Regions from separate parts of the Brucella sp. GW823-FHT04E01 genome, predicted to be linked through region 2. Evidence: riboswitches for the same ligand, from Rfam matches in the RefSeq annotation. Region 2 holds a riboswitch; each other region holds the start of a gene.

Region 1 (3,207 bases), on a different contig from region 2:
GCGAAATTCCCGTGCCATGCGATTTTCAGGCACGATCCCAAGTCCAACTTCGTTCGAAACAAAAACCACAGGCCCGGCAAGATTCGGCAGCATGGCGACAAGACTTGCCGTCTCTGTCGTTATATCGCGCTCGGCCATCATCAGATTGGTCAACCACAGGGTCAGGCAATCGACCAGCACGAACCGATCCGTAGCAGCATTCAATGTCAGTGCACCGATCAGATCGAGTGGCTCCTCCACCGTCTGCCATTCGGAACCACGTCGGTCACGATGAATGGCAATGCGGTTTTCCATTTCCTTGTCGAAGGCACGTCCTGTTGCCAGATAGAGCGGCTGAAGCCCCGAGGACTCAACCATTTTCTCGGCATAGGACGACTTACCCGAACGGGCTCCGCCAAGAACCAGAACCGATTTTCCCGGCGAAGCCATTTTCATCAGCCCTCAATCTCGGACGATGCGTAGTGCTGGATGAACCAGCCAAGTGCGAGGCCGATCACGGCCCACATGAACAGGTTCGTCGCCAGCGATGCGACTGCATATTGCGAAGCAAGCAATGACGGAATCGGTGACGAGATGTCTTCCGGATGCGGAGCACCGTAAAGATGCGGCGCCACGATCAGCACCAGACCGAGGATCTTTGCCCAGCCTTCCTGGCGCAACACGATGAGATAGAGGCCTAAACCGCTTAGCACCACGGTAGCGAGCCACCAGAGCTGGCGTTCAGCCAGATCAGCCGCAGGCATTGCCGGCAATTCCGGCGATAAACCCAATGCAGGCAGAAACGCGACCGCGAAGAAACCGGCAACGCCCCAATAAATCCCATTCTGCACCGTAATGCGGCGTCCGAGAAGCAAGGCCACGCCACCAAGCAGCAAGGCAAAACCTGCACCTGCTACGAGATTGGCAAGGATCGTATTGCCCAACCGCCCAAATGGTAGTTCAGCCCCTTCTTCCTCGGCACTTTCGGCAGCGGCGCCATGATCATGCGGTGTGGCTTCCGCCTCGCCGTGACTATGGCCACCGCCAGCATCTTCATAGGTTTCGGCCTGCAGGATCAAAGGCACTGTCTTCAAATACATGGCGGGAGTAACCAGCAGCCCGGCCAGAAGCCCCGCAGCAAGCGTCGCCAACAAATAACGGATCAACATTTCTGTCCCTCAATAGCAATTTCGCGCCGATGGCCGTCCACCATCGAGCTTTGCTCAGCTTCAATTCCGAAAGATGTTAAACTGCTCAGTGGCAGGGAAAACCATAGGAATGGCGCGTATCGTGCGCTGAATCGTGCAACGTATCAGAATGGGCAAGCCCTACGCCGTAGATCAGGAACGCGCCGAGAAGCAGTGAAACCACAGCCGTGCCCAGACGAGCAGCGAGCGGCATTGCGAGTGTGCTGGAAACAGAATTTTGAGTACGTGCAGCCATGACAACCTCCGTGCAGGCAGCAGGGAAAAACCTCCCATGGGGCTCGGGCTCGATGCCCTCACGCAGCAGGCAGGTCTCCTGGCTCACGGGTCACGGGGATTGAAACTACCTTCCCAGAAGCTTTACAGCCTCCAGTGGTTACCGGTTGCCCGGCTTGCCTCATCCCTCTCCGCTCTACAGTCGCGGGGTCGGCTGCGATAAAGACGCCCGGATTGGGTCCGTCCGTCGCATTCCCTTTTTGGTATTGCCGGGATTCGTCCCGGCAAAAACCTGTTGCATGGTTTCGACACTAGGCTTTCGCCCCATCGTCGTCAATCGCGACCGATGATTGACGACCTCATTTCAAGTTAAACAGTGCATCGATATCGAGACATGCGTCCAGCCCTTCGGCCAGCTCATCCAATGCAGCCTCAACGCCAGCGCGATAGTTTACTGAACTGCTACGCACACCAAGATCCTCCAGAAATCTCCGGCGAAATTCGTCTGCATTGAAAACACCGTGGAGGTAAGTTCCCATTATGTGCCCATCTGGCGATATGGCTCCATCGTCATGCTCGCCAATTCGGGCGAAAGGCCGCCCCATATCCGGTCCGGTCGTTCGTCCGATATGGATTTCATAACCTTCCAGCGGCACATTATGGAGAAGCGCGGTCGCCTGCACGTTGCGGACCACTTTTTCAGGTTCCATCACCGTTTCGATATCGAGCAGCCCAAGACCATCAATGTCGCGTACATGCCCCTCGATACCAGCAGGATCGCTGATGTGGCGACCAAGCATCTGGAACCCGCCGCAGATACCAAGCACATGACCGCCTCGTTTCACGTGGGCAGATAATTGGCGATCCCAGCCATTGTCCCGAACCGCCTGCATATCGGCTATCGTGGACTTTGTCCCCGGCAGAACGACAAGGCCCGCATCGCCGGGAATGCTCGAACCAGGCGGCACCATGACCACTTCTACATCCGGTTCAGCCTTTAGCGGATCAAGATCATCGAAGTTGGCGATGCGCGGCAACATCGGCACAGCAACCACAAGCGGCTTCTTGTCTCCGCGTACAGCACGCTCAAGAACGACAGAATCTTCGGCTGGTAATCGCGATACCGCTTTCAGCCACGGGACAACGCCGAAAGAGCGCCAGCCGGTAAACCGGGTAATGGCAGCCAGCCCGTCATCAAAAAGCGAAATATCGCCCCGGAACTTGTTGATCAGAAATCCGCGAACCATGGCGCGGTCCTGTTCGGACAGAATAGTGTGCGTGCCGACGAGAGACGCAATCACGCCACCTCTGTCTATGTCACCGACCAGAACAACCGGGACATCGGCCTGTGTGGCAAACCCCATATTGGCGATATCACCGGCCCGGAGATTGATTTCAGCCGGTGACCCTGCCCCTTCCACCAGCACAAGGTCCACGCCTTCGCTGACCTTGGCGAAAGATTCCATGACAGCCGCCATAAGTTGTGGCTTCAATTCCTGATAATAGCGCCCGCGCGCCTCGCCTCGCACTTGTCCCTGCACGACAACCTGACTACCCATGTCAGTCTGCGGTTTGAGGAGTACCGGATTCATATGGACAGACGACGACACACCGCAAGCCAGCGCCTGCAGCCACTGCGCCCGACCAATTTCGCCGCCGTCGTCGCTGACCGCCGCATTGTTGGACATGTTTTGCGGCTTAAACGGCCGAACATTCAGGCCGCGATTGCGCGCAACCCGGCATAATCCGGCAACAAGAACACTTTTGCCGACGTCTGAACCCGTTCCCTGAAACATGATTGCGCGTG
Region 2 (3,207 bases):
CCACCATCACCTTCTTGCCTCGAACAAGTTCGATAAGTTCGATTGGAACATGCGAGTTATGGCATTCCAGCGAGATTAGATCGACACTCGATTTCTGTAGCTTGGGGAATGTTTCCTCATATTGCCGCCACTCTGTTCCCAGGGTCTTTTTCCAATCTGTATTGGCCTTGATGCCGTAACCATAGCAAATATGCACGGCAGTCTCGCACCGAAGCCCCTCCATTGCCTTCTCGAGGGTTTCGACGCCCCAATCATTCACCTCGTCAAAGAAGACGTTAAACGCCGGTTCGTCGAACTGGATGATATCGACACCGGCAGCCTCCAGTTCCCTCGCTTCGTCATTGAGGGCCTTGGCGAATTCCCAGGCCAGCTTCTCTCGACTTTTATAATATGCATCATAGAGCGTATCGATCATGGTCATTGGCCCCGGCAAGGCCCATTTGATGGGCTGCCGGGTCTGCTGACGTAAGAACTGGGCGTCTTCGACAAAAACCGGCTTTGGACGCGATACAGCACCAACGACTGTCGGCACACTCGCATCATAGCGATTGCGGATCCTGACCGTTTCACGCTTTTCAAAGTCAACTCCGTCAAGGTGCTCGATAAACGTCGTGACAAAATGCTGGCGTGTTTGCTCGCCGTCACTGACGATGTGAATGCCTGCCTGTCGCTGATCGTCCAATGCCAGACGCAGGGCATCCCGTTTACCTTCAATCAACTGCTCATCCTGCAATTTCCAGGGGGACCAGAGTTTCTCAGGTTGTGCAAGCCACGAAGGTTTAGGCAAGCTACCAGCGGTAGATGTGGGCAACAGTTTTTTCATGATGGGCGACCTTATGTATCGACTTACTAAAGGGAGTAATTGGCAAACCATTCTTCAAGAACGGTCTTATATGGCTTCATGAAGTGCTCCTCAGCAAACCTCCCCTGCTCAACAGCAAGCCTGCTACGCTCTTCGCGATCGTAGACAATGCGAGTCAGTGAATAGTCCTGATGGTTCAAATCTGGCTGATAACAGGCCCCGGCCACGGAATTGGCGTTATAAATCTCGGGTCTATAGATCTTCTGAAAGGTTTCCATCGTGCTGATCGTGCTGATGAGTTCAAGATTGGTATAATCGCCGAGGAGATCGCCGACAAAATAGAAGGCAAACGGCGCAACGCTGTTCGGCGGCATGAAGAAGCGTACCTTTAACCCCATTTTCTGGAAATACTGATCCGTCAAAGACAGTTCATTTTGTTGATATTCTGCGCCCAATACAGGATGGCGATTTCCAGTACGATGATATGTTTTACTGCTGGAGACACTCAGGCATATGACTGGCGGCTTACGAAACTGCTCTTTGTAAGTATTCGAGTTGAGGAAGCATTTGAACAGTTTTCCATGGAGGTCCCCGAAGTCATCCGGAATGCTGAATGTGGTGCGACCATTATTGTATTCGGGCAGCACGACGCTGAAGTCATAATCACGCACGTAAGAAGAGAAATTGTTCCCAACGATACCTTCGACGCGTTCATTTGTCTTCCGATCGACGATATTCGCTCTCAATATTTCATTGAGTGGGAAAGTATTCTTGCTGCCTTCCGCATCAATGACCATCTCCACCGAAATAATCTCGAGTTTAACGGAATAGCGATCGCCTGTTGGGTTGTCCCAATGCACCAGCGCGTTGAAACGGTTGTCAATCATCCTCAAGGCGTTGCGCAGGTTCTCCTGGCGATTTTCTCCTCTGGCCAAATTGGCAAAATTGGTCGTGATACGCGTACTGTCCAAGGGGAGATAGTTCTCATCAAAATGATGGCTCTTGACGCGGAATGTAAAGTCGTGACGCATCGTGATCCGCGGGCGATCGACGACCGGCCCGCCCCTGGCGGCGACTGGAATTGCGGTTTGAGACATGGCTTACCCCAATAAGTTGGGGGCATGGGTCAGCGGACACATAGCAAAACAGACCGTTAGACGGTCTTCGCTACGGCACACCGGGACACCCCGCCCGTGGACGTTATTTTGCCAAGGCAGGTCTCCTGGCTCGCGGGTCATTGCTCTCGTCCGTCTTCCCAGGGAGAACCCCAGTGACAATCTGGACGTCAGCTTGCCGCTTACAGTTGCGGGGGCAGCGCCGGCTTTCCCGAATGAGACGGGGCACGGACTTCCCTCTTAGCTCCGGCGTATCGAACACGACAGCCGGAGAACCTAGGCATTACAATCTTCCTGCATCGGCCACATAATGTCAATAGAATATAAAGAGATGTTTATATCTTTAAGTCATTGACCGCGAGATTGAGTTCCGCATCTACCGTTCCAGTTGCACCAACGCAATTGATCGATCATCTCGCTATCAATCTCCAGCTACCCACCTCCCCGACACTGCGCGAAGATTTATACGCAGCGGCAAGGAAATACGGATACGGATTCTCGGGCACTTGCGAACACTCGACTGAAAGCCATTTTGGCTTTCCCGCTATCAAACGCCACGGTTTGCAGCTTGCTTGGCAGAGCCGCCCTTTGGCAGACAGAAGGCGTCCGTTCAATGATCAGGAATTGCTTAACCCCAATGTTAACATTGATCGGCTTATGATGCGCCCCGGCTATCCAGGAGTTCTCGCTTTAGCAAAGTCTCAAGCCACTCGGCAAACACATGCAGCCGGCGTGAGAGATGTTGCTTATGCGAATAGAGCAGCGTCATTGGCATCGGTTCGGCGCGATAGTCAGGCATCAGCTCAACGAGTTCACCGGCATCGAGATGGCTTCGCACATCGTAAGCCGGAATCTGGATCACCCCGAGCCCGGCGAGACAGCAGGCAATGTAGGCCTCAGCGCTGTTGACGGTGACCCTCCCGCGCATCGGCAAGGTGCGCAAGGTTCCGTCTTCCAGCCATTCCCAGTCCTCAACGCGACCGCTCGACGGTGATGCGTAGTTGACAGCCCAATGCTTGTCGAGATCGTTTATTTCCCTTGGGGTTCCATGTCTCGCCAGATAGGCGGGGCTTGCGACATTGATCAGGGCCAATCTGCCGATTGGGCGAGCAATCAGGCCTGAATCGCTCAAGAGACCGACGCGGACAACACAATCCACGCTATCCTCCACCAGATTCACCGCACGATCCGTAACTCCAAGGTCGATGTCAATCTGTGGATAGCGCTCAAGGAACTCCGGAAGCGCTGGCGCTATGATCAGGCGACCAATCCGACCGGGGACATCAATGC
Region 3 (3,207 bases), on a different contig from region 2:
CGAGTTTCTGTTTGGCAAGCAGTTACCCTATATCGGGCTGGCATTTTTGAATTTCCTGATGCTGACAGCCTTTGCGGTGTTTATTTTCCAGGTGCCGTTCACAGGGAGTTTTCCGACTTATGCGCTGGCGGCGCTGCTCTATGTCACAATTGCGACCGGCATGGGGTTGGTGCTGTCCACCTTCATGAACAGCCAGATTGCAGCGATCTTCGGAACGGCACTTCTGACACTCATTCCGGCTGTGCAATATTCCGGTATCATTGACCCCGTATCGTCGCTGCAAGGTGCGGGCGCGTTCATCGGTAAAATCTATCCCGCGACTTATTTTGTGACCATTTCTCGCGGGGTTTTCTCCAAGGCACTGGGTTTTGCCGATCTGGCAGGTTCGTTTTTGCCGTTGTTGATCGCGGTGCCGGTTCTCATGGCGCTCGCTATCGTTCTTCTCAAGAAACAGGCGAGCTAAGATGCGGATATCTAACATATTCCAGCTTGGCGTGAAGGAACTGCGTGGTTTGGCTCGCGATCCGATGCTGCTGATCCTGATTGTCTATGCCTTTACGCTTGCGATCTATACGGCATCGAAAGCAATGCCCGAAACCCTCAACAATGCGGCGATAGCGATTGTCGACGAAGATCAGTCGCCGGTTTCGAGCCGGATCACGACGGCATTTTATCCGCCATATTTCGTGCCTCCGAAGCTGATTTCATCCTATGAAATGGATGTCCGGATGGATGAGGGGCTTGATACTTTCGCTCTGAATATACCGCCGAATTTCCAGCGTGATCTTCTGGCGGGTCGTTCGCCGACAATTCAGCTCAATGTCGATGCAACCCGAATGAGCCAGGCCTTTACGGGTGGCGGCTATGTGCAGTCGATTGTGTCGAGTGAGGTGGGCGAGTTTCTAAATCGCTATCGCGGTGGCGCACAAACGCCGGTTGAACTCAATCTCAGAGCGAGATTCAATCAGGATTTGAACAAGGGCTGGTTCGGCGCGATCAACAATGTGATTTCATCGGTTACGATGTTATCGATCATCCTGACGGGCGCGGCGCTCATTCGGGAACGCGAACACGGAACCATAGAACATCTATTGGTTATGCCCGTGACGCCGGTTGAAATCATGGTCAGCAAGATTTGGTCCATGGGGCTGGTCGTGCTGGTTGCCTCGGCATTTGCATTGGTTTTCGTGGTGCAGGGGCTGCTTGCCGTTCCTATCTATGGGTCGGTGTCGCTGTTTCTCGTTGGTGCAGCGCTCCAGCTTTTTGCGACGACCAGCCTTGGCATCTTTCTGGCAACTGCGGCTGGTTCGATGCCGCAGTTCGGAATGCTGCTCATGCTGGTGCTTCTGCCTTTGCAGGTGCTTTCGGGAGGGACAACACCTCGCGAAAGCATGCCTGAAATCATCCAGACAATCATGCTGGCAGCGCCGAATACGCATTTCGTCATATTGGCCCAATCGATCCTGTTTCGCGGAGCAGGGCTCGGTGTCGTCTGGCCGCAATTTCTGGCGCTGATCGTCATTGGCTCTGTGCTGTTCTACTTCGCGCTTCAGCGTTTCCGTGCGTTCCTGCGATAGGAAAATTCTTTAAAATCAGGAGGCTGAATCCATTCCTTGCCAATGTGATTCAGTTTTCTGTGCCGGATTGTGCTTTAGCGGAGTTGCGAATCCTTAACCATGTTGCTATCGCAATTCTCAGGAAACGGTTCCGCTGTTCAGGCGGATGAAAAGGGAACACGGTGAAGCCATTCTGGTTGATGCCGCGACTGCCCCCGCAACTGTAACCGGAGAGCTATCCTCCACAGCCGTGTGAGCGGTAAAAGCCACTGAAAGCATTAGGTGCGATCGGGAAGGCGGAGGGGAAGCGAAGACCCGGAAGTCAGGAGACCTGCCGTATCCGGTCACCCATGCATGGATACGGGGTGTGTCCAGGCGCGGCTGTCCGTGGCGGTGACATTGTTGAAATGTTGCCGTCGGGAAGAAGGGCCTTCAGTGCCACGATCACTTCAACCTGCGGTGCGAGGAAAAGCCGGTATCGTTCTTCGGTTCGGCGGGTTGAGGGAAAAATGCATCTTTTGAAATCATCTGTTTTATTGGTATCGGCCAGCGTTCTTGCGCTGCCGTCCACGACGCTTGCTCAAAGTCTGCCGAACGGTGCTGACAGTGTCGTCCTCGATACAATCGTGGTTACGCCATTGCGCCGCGCGTCTTCGCTGCAGCGCTCGACCTCATCTGTAACGGTTATCGATTCAGCGGATATCGAACGGTCGGCTGCTCCCGATCTCCAATCGTTGCTGAAGTCCTATAGCGGTATCTCCATAAAGACGAACGGCGGGCAGGGCTCGTCGTCGGACATTTACATGCGTGGCATGTCTTCCAAGCAGACGGTTGTTCTCATCAATGGTGTGCGCACAGCGTCGGCGACAACCGGAGCAACTGCGCTTGCGAACATTCCTCTGAGTTCCATCGACCGTGTTGAAATTGCCAAGGGTTCTCATTCTGCGCAATACGGTGCCGATGCCATGGGCGGGGTGATCAATATCATCACCAAGCAAGGCGGAGCCTGCGGTGAGCGCTCGTGGTGCGGCAGTCTTTCTACCGGTGTCAGCCATCCATGGGGTGGATATGCTTCCGGGACCATACAGGGAAGAAGCAACGACGGTGTCGACTATGCCTTTGGTGCGGCCATAACCGGCACGCAAGGATATGACTTCACCACATCGGATGCCTATGGCCATGAACCAGATCGCGATGGATTCTTGCAGGGCTCGTTCAACTTTGCCCTGTCGAAGGATTTCGACTGGGGTAAAATTTATGCGGACGGTCTCCTCAGCCGAGGGCGCAATCAGTATGATGCCAAGGCACCGTCACCGAACCAGGCCGATAGTACCGCATTTACGGGCAAGATCGGAACACGCATTGATCATACGGCGGATTGGTCATCCACGCTGGAATTCAGCACCGGTATCGACAACAGCCGTAACTTCCGAAAAGACGTGAGCGGTTCGGACCGGTTTGAAACCAAGCGTTATGGCGTTTTTGCCTCGACCGAGAAGAGTTTCGACACCGGCACGGTTAACCACACCGTGACCGCCGGTGTGGAAGCCTATCGCGAGGAGATCAACACCACCGTTGCTTATGATGAAACCAGCCGCGATCTGGCTGCTGTATTTGGTCAGTATTCGCTGGAGTATGAGGCGCTGCGCTT
Region 4 (3,207 bases), 420 kb from region 2:
TATTCTTTGCGAGTTCGAAGGTAATGTCTGGAATGACCACACCAAGCGACAAGGTTTTAATGCGGATTTTCTCGTCGGCGTTTTCGCGCTTCGTATCCAGAAAGCGCATGATATCCGGGTGATGGGCGTGCAAGTAAACAGCACCCGCTCCTTGTCGCGCACCCAGCTGATTGGCGTAGGAAAAGGAATCCTCAAGAAGCTTCATCACCGGAATGATACCGGATGATTGGTTCTGAATCTGCTTGATAGGTGCGCCCGCCTCGCGAATATTGGTAAGGCTCAAGGCCACCCCGCCGCCCCGCTTCGACAATTGCAACGCCGAATTGATCGAGCGCCCGATGGACTCCATATTGTCTTCAACCCGCAGCAGAAAACAGGAAACGAGCTCGCCGCGCTGCTTCTTGCCTGCATTGAGGAAAGTCGGCGTCGCAGGCTGGTAGCGGCCTGCAATGATCTCCTTCATCAGATTGCGTGCCAGCTGTTCATTGCCGCGCGCCAGCGTCAGCGCTACCATGCAGACACGGTCTTCATAGCGCTCCAGATAGCGCTTTCCATCGAAGGTTTTCAGCGTATAGCTGGTGTAATATTTGAACGCGCCGAGAAAGGTCGGAAACCGGAATTTCTTCGCATAGGCTTCGTCGAAAAGATCGCGCACGAAATTGAAGGAATACTGATCCAGTACCTCTTGCTCGTAATAGCCTTCGGTCACCAGATAATCGATCTTTTCCCGCAAGTTATGGAAAAAGACCGTGTTCTGGTTCACGTGCTGGAGGAAATATTGGCGCGCAGCCTGCCGGTCACGGTCAAGCTGGATTTTTCCCTCGTCATCGTAAAGGTTCAGCATCGCGTTGAGCGCGTGATAATCCAGCCCATCCAAAGATTTTGACGGTTTACTGCTGTTGGAAGTTACAGCTTGAGGCGCATCCTGCGCCACTGGCTGTGCCTCGCGCTCTCGGATCAAGGTCGTGTCTGCCGTGTCCAAAATCGTTCCATCCCGTTTTTGACATTGCCAATGTCCTTATCGGTTCCCAGAAGCTCGAAGCGGTAGAGATAGGGAACCTGACATTTGGCGGAGATAATGTTGCCGGCGATACAGAAAGCCTCGCCGAAATTGCTGTTTCCCGCGGCAATCACGCCGCGGATGAAAGAGCGGTTGCTCTCATCGTTGAGAAAGCGGATCACAGGCTTGGGGACAGCGCCCTTGGAGCCGCCGCCACCATATGTGGGCGTCACGATCACGAATGGCTCGCGCACCTGCAATCCGCCTGAACCGTCCATCGGGATACGGTTCGACCGCATTCCAAGCCGCTCGACAAACCGGTGTGTATTTTCCGACCGGCTGGAGAAATAGACGATCAGGCTCATGTGACCATAGCCCTCAGGCGAGAGCGCTGATCATATCGGGCCGGAAGCCCGCCCAATGGGATTCACCTGCCACAACCACCGGCACCTGGCGATAACCCATGTCTTGAACGAGATGGAAAGCATCGGCATCGGCAGAGATATCGATGACTTCATATTCGATACCCTGGCGGTCGAGGGCGCGCGTGGTGGCCGTGCACTGGACACAGGCGGGTTTGCTGTAAACGGTGACGTTCATTTTTTCCTCACTGGAGCATGTCTCCCAAAAGTGGGAACCGGTTTTGGGGTTAAGACATGCGTAAAAACAAAGAGATAGAGCATTTCCAACGGTCCGGTTTAAACTGGAATACTCTCGATAGGAGACGCAAAGAGCCGTTCGCGCATCGCAAAATGCGCGTCGAAAGACATGAGATACGGGATCGGCCAGCCGCACGAACAAGCAGCCTGACCACACAAACTATGCCTCGAAGGGAGGATCGGAACCGAAACTGAATAAACTGGACATGGACTTCACCCCGAAGCTATGAGCGGGAAGTTCGGGGCAGCAACCCGTAAGGCAACGATTTGCCACACAAGATTGCGCGCCAACCGGACACCCCGCCCGTGGACGTACTCGTTCAAGGCAGGTCTCCTGGCTCTCGGATCAACATTCTGTCCGCCTTCCCAGCCAAAGCCAGTGACGTGATGGACAGAACTCTCCGCTTACAGTTGCGGGGGCAGCTCCGGCATTGCCGCATCCATCATGGATGAAACGCACCGGATTCCCGTCTTAGCTTTCGACCCAACGAATCGAAAGAACCTAGAACACTATATATAGTAGTCGAAGTTAAAAACTCGTCAATAGATAGTTGGCCGCAAAGCGTAGAATGAACGAAGCGTTCTTTACCCAGCTGGCTTAATCGGTTTCGGTCTGAACTCCGGTTTGATAGCCTTGAGGGCCATGCGATCCACCATTGCGGGGGCAATCAGTTTCAACCAGCGCCCAAATCGCATCTGGCGGGTCATCAACACTTCACGCTTGCGAGCCTGCACGCCTTCCAGCATCAGCCGCACAGCTTCCTCGACGGGCATCATGTCATCTTCGCGCACACCACTTGTTCCCAGCACGCCGCCGCTTGCGCTGTAACCCACCTTGCGAATGTCGGTTTTGACAACGCCCGGATAGACGATGGTAATGGATATGCCGCTTGGTTCCAGTTCCGCGCGAAGCGCCTCGCAGAAACCCGAAAGAGCGAACTTCGTTCCGCTATAGGCAGTGCGCCCCGGCACACCGATCAATCCGGCAACAGAAGACACAGCCACGATCCGTCCCTTGCTAGCGGCAAGATACGGAAGTGCTGCATGAATGGGCCAGACGCTACCCCAGTAATTCAACTCCATCAGATCATGCATCCAGTTGAGATCATCTGGTTTGATCTCAGCAAAATTGGCGTGGGCCGACATGCCTGCATTCACGATCAAAGTGTCGATACGACCGAAAGCGGAAACGGTTTTACTGATAAGATCGATACAGGCTGTACGATCTTTCACATCGGTTGGTACCACGAGAACCGAACTGCCCAGTTGCCGCAACTCTGTGGCCAGATTTTCCAGCTTTTCAACATTGCGCGCAGCAAGCACCAGAGCAGCATTGGCACGGTCACGCCGGGCAATCTGCCGTGCGGTTTCAGCGCCGATACCATCCGATGCTCCTGTTATGATCGTCACGTCCATGCCCGGCCCTCCCCTGCCTATCGATCCGACGACAGGCAAGGTACAGGCAGGGCAATCAATGCGTCCAGTGGTTTAGACCTTGCGCGATAGAATAGCAGCAAGAGCGAGACCACCGATCAGCGATATGTGCTC

What was found. A riboswitch is a leader RNA that binds a small molecule or an ion and turns the genes downstream of it on or off. The one in region 2 is predicted to bind cobalamin.
Region 1: linked by a shared signal. The riboswitch ahead of AC1RHM_RS02785 (CbtB domain-containing protein) and the one ahead of AC1RHM_RS07425 (DUF1852 domain-containing protein) in region 2 are both predicted to bind cobalamin.
Region 3: linked by a shared signal. The riboswitch ahead of AC1RHM_RS03175 (TonB-dependent receptor domain-containing protein) and the one ahead of AC1RHM_RS07425 (DUF1852 domain-containing protein) in region 2 are both predicted to bind cobalamin.
Region 4: linked by a shared signal. The riboswitch ahead of nrdH (glutaredoxin-like protein NrdH) and the one ahead of AC1RHM_RS07425 (DUF1852 domain-containing protein) in region 2 are both predicted to bind cobalamin.

Annotation. Positions count from the first base shown of each region.
Region 1 covers NZ_JBXAIK010000001.1:534,759-537,965, forward strand. Annotated here, with positions in the region: gene cobU (bifunctional adenosylcobinamide kinase/adenosylcobinamide-phosphate guanylyltransferase) at 1-429, opposite strand, end outside; gene AC1RHM_RS02780 (CbtA family protein) at 435-1,148, opposite strand; gene AC1RHM_RS02785 (CbtB domain-containing protein) at 1,234-1,422, opposite strand; cobalamin riboswitch at 1,474-1,711, opposite strand; gene AC1RHM_RS02790 (cobyric acid synthase) at 1,760-3,207, opposite strand, start outside.
Region 2 covers NZ_JBXAIK010000002.1:439,912-443,118, reverse strand. Annotated here, with positions in the region: gene AC1RHM_RS07430 (methionine synthase) at 1-823, opposite strand, end outside; gene AC1RHM_RS07425 (DUF1852 domain-containing protein) at 850-1,833, opposite strand; cobalamin riboswitch at 1,998-2,212, opposite strand; gene AC1RHM_RS07420 (LysR family transcriptional regulator) at 2,573-3,207, opposite strand, start outside.
Region 3 covers NZ_JBXAIK010000001.1:620,571-623,777, reverse strand. Annotated here, with positions in the region: gene rbbA (ribosome-associated ATPase/putative transporter RbbA) at 1-463, shown strand, start outside; gene AC1RHM_RS03180 (ABC transporter permease) at 465-1,577, shown strand; cobalamin riboswitch at 1,686-1,909, shown strand; gene AC1RHM_RS03175 (TonB-dependent receptor domain-containing protein) at 2,066-3,207, shown strand, end outside.
Region 4 covers NZ_JBXAIK010000002.1:858,394-861,600, reverse strand. Annotated here, with positions in the region: gene nrdE (class 1b ribonucleoside-diphosphate reductase subunit alpha) at 1-982, opposite strand, end outside; gene nrdI (class Ib ribonucleoside-diphosphate reductase assembly flavoprotein NrdI) at 958-1,365, opposite strand; gene nrdH (glutaredoxin-like protein NrdH) at 1,379-1,600, opposite strand; cobalamin riboswitch at 1,967-2,180, opposite strand; gene AC1RHM_RS09395 (SDR family oxidoreductase) at 2,245-3,075, opposite strand; gene AC1RHM_RS09390 (DoxX family protein) at 3,148-3,207, opposite strand, start outside.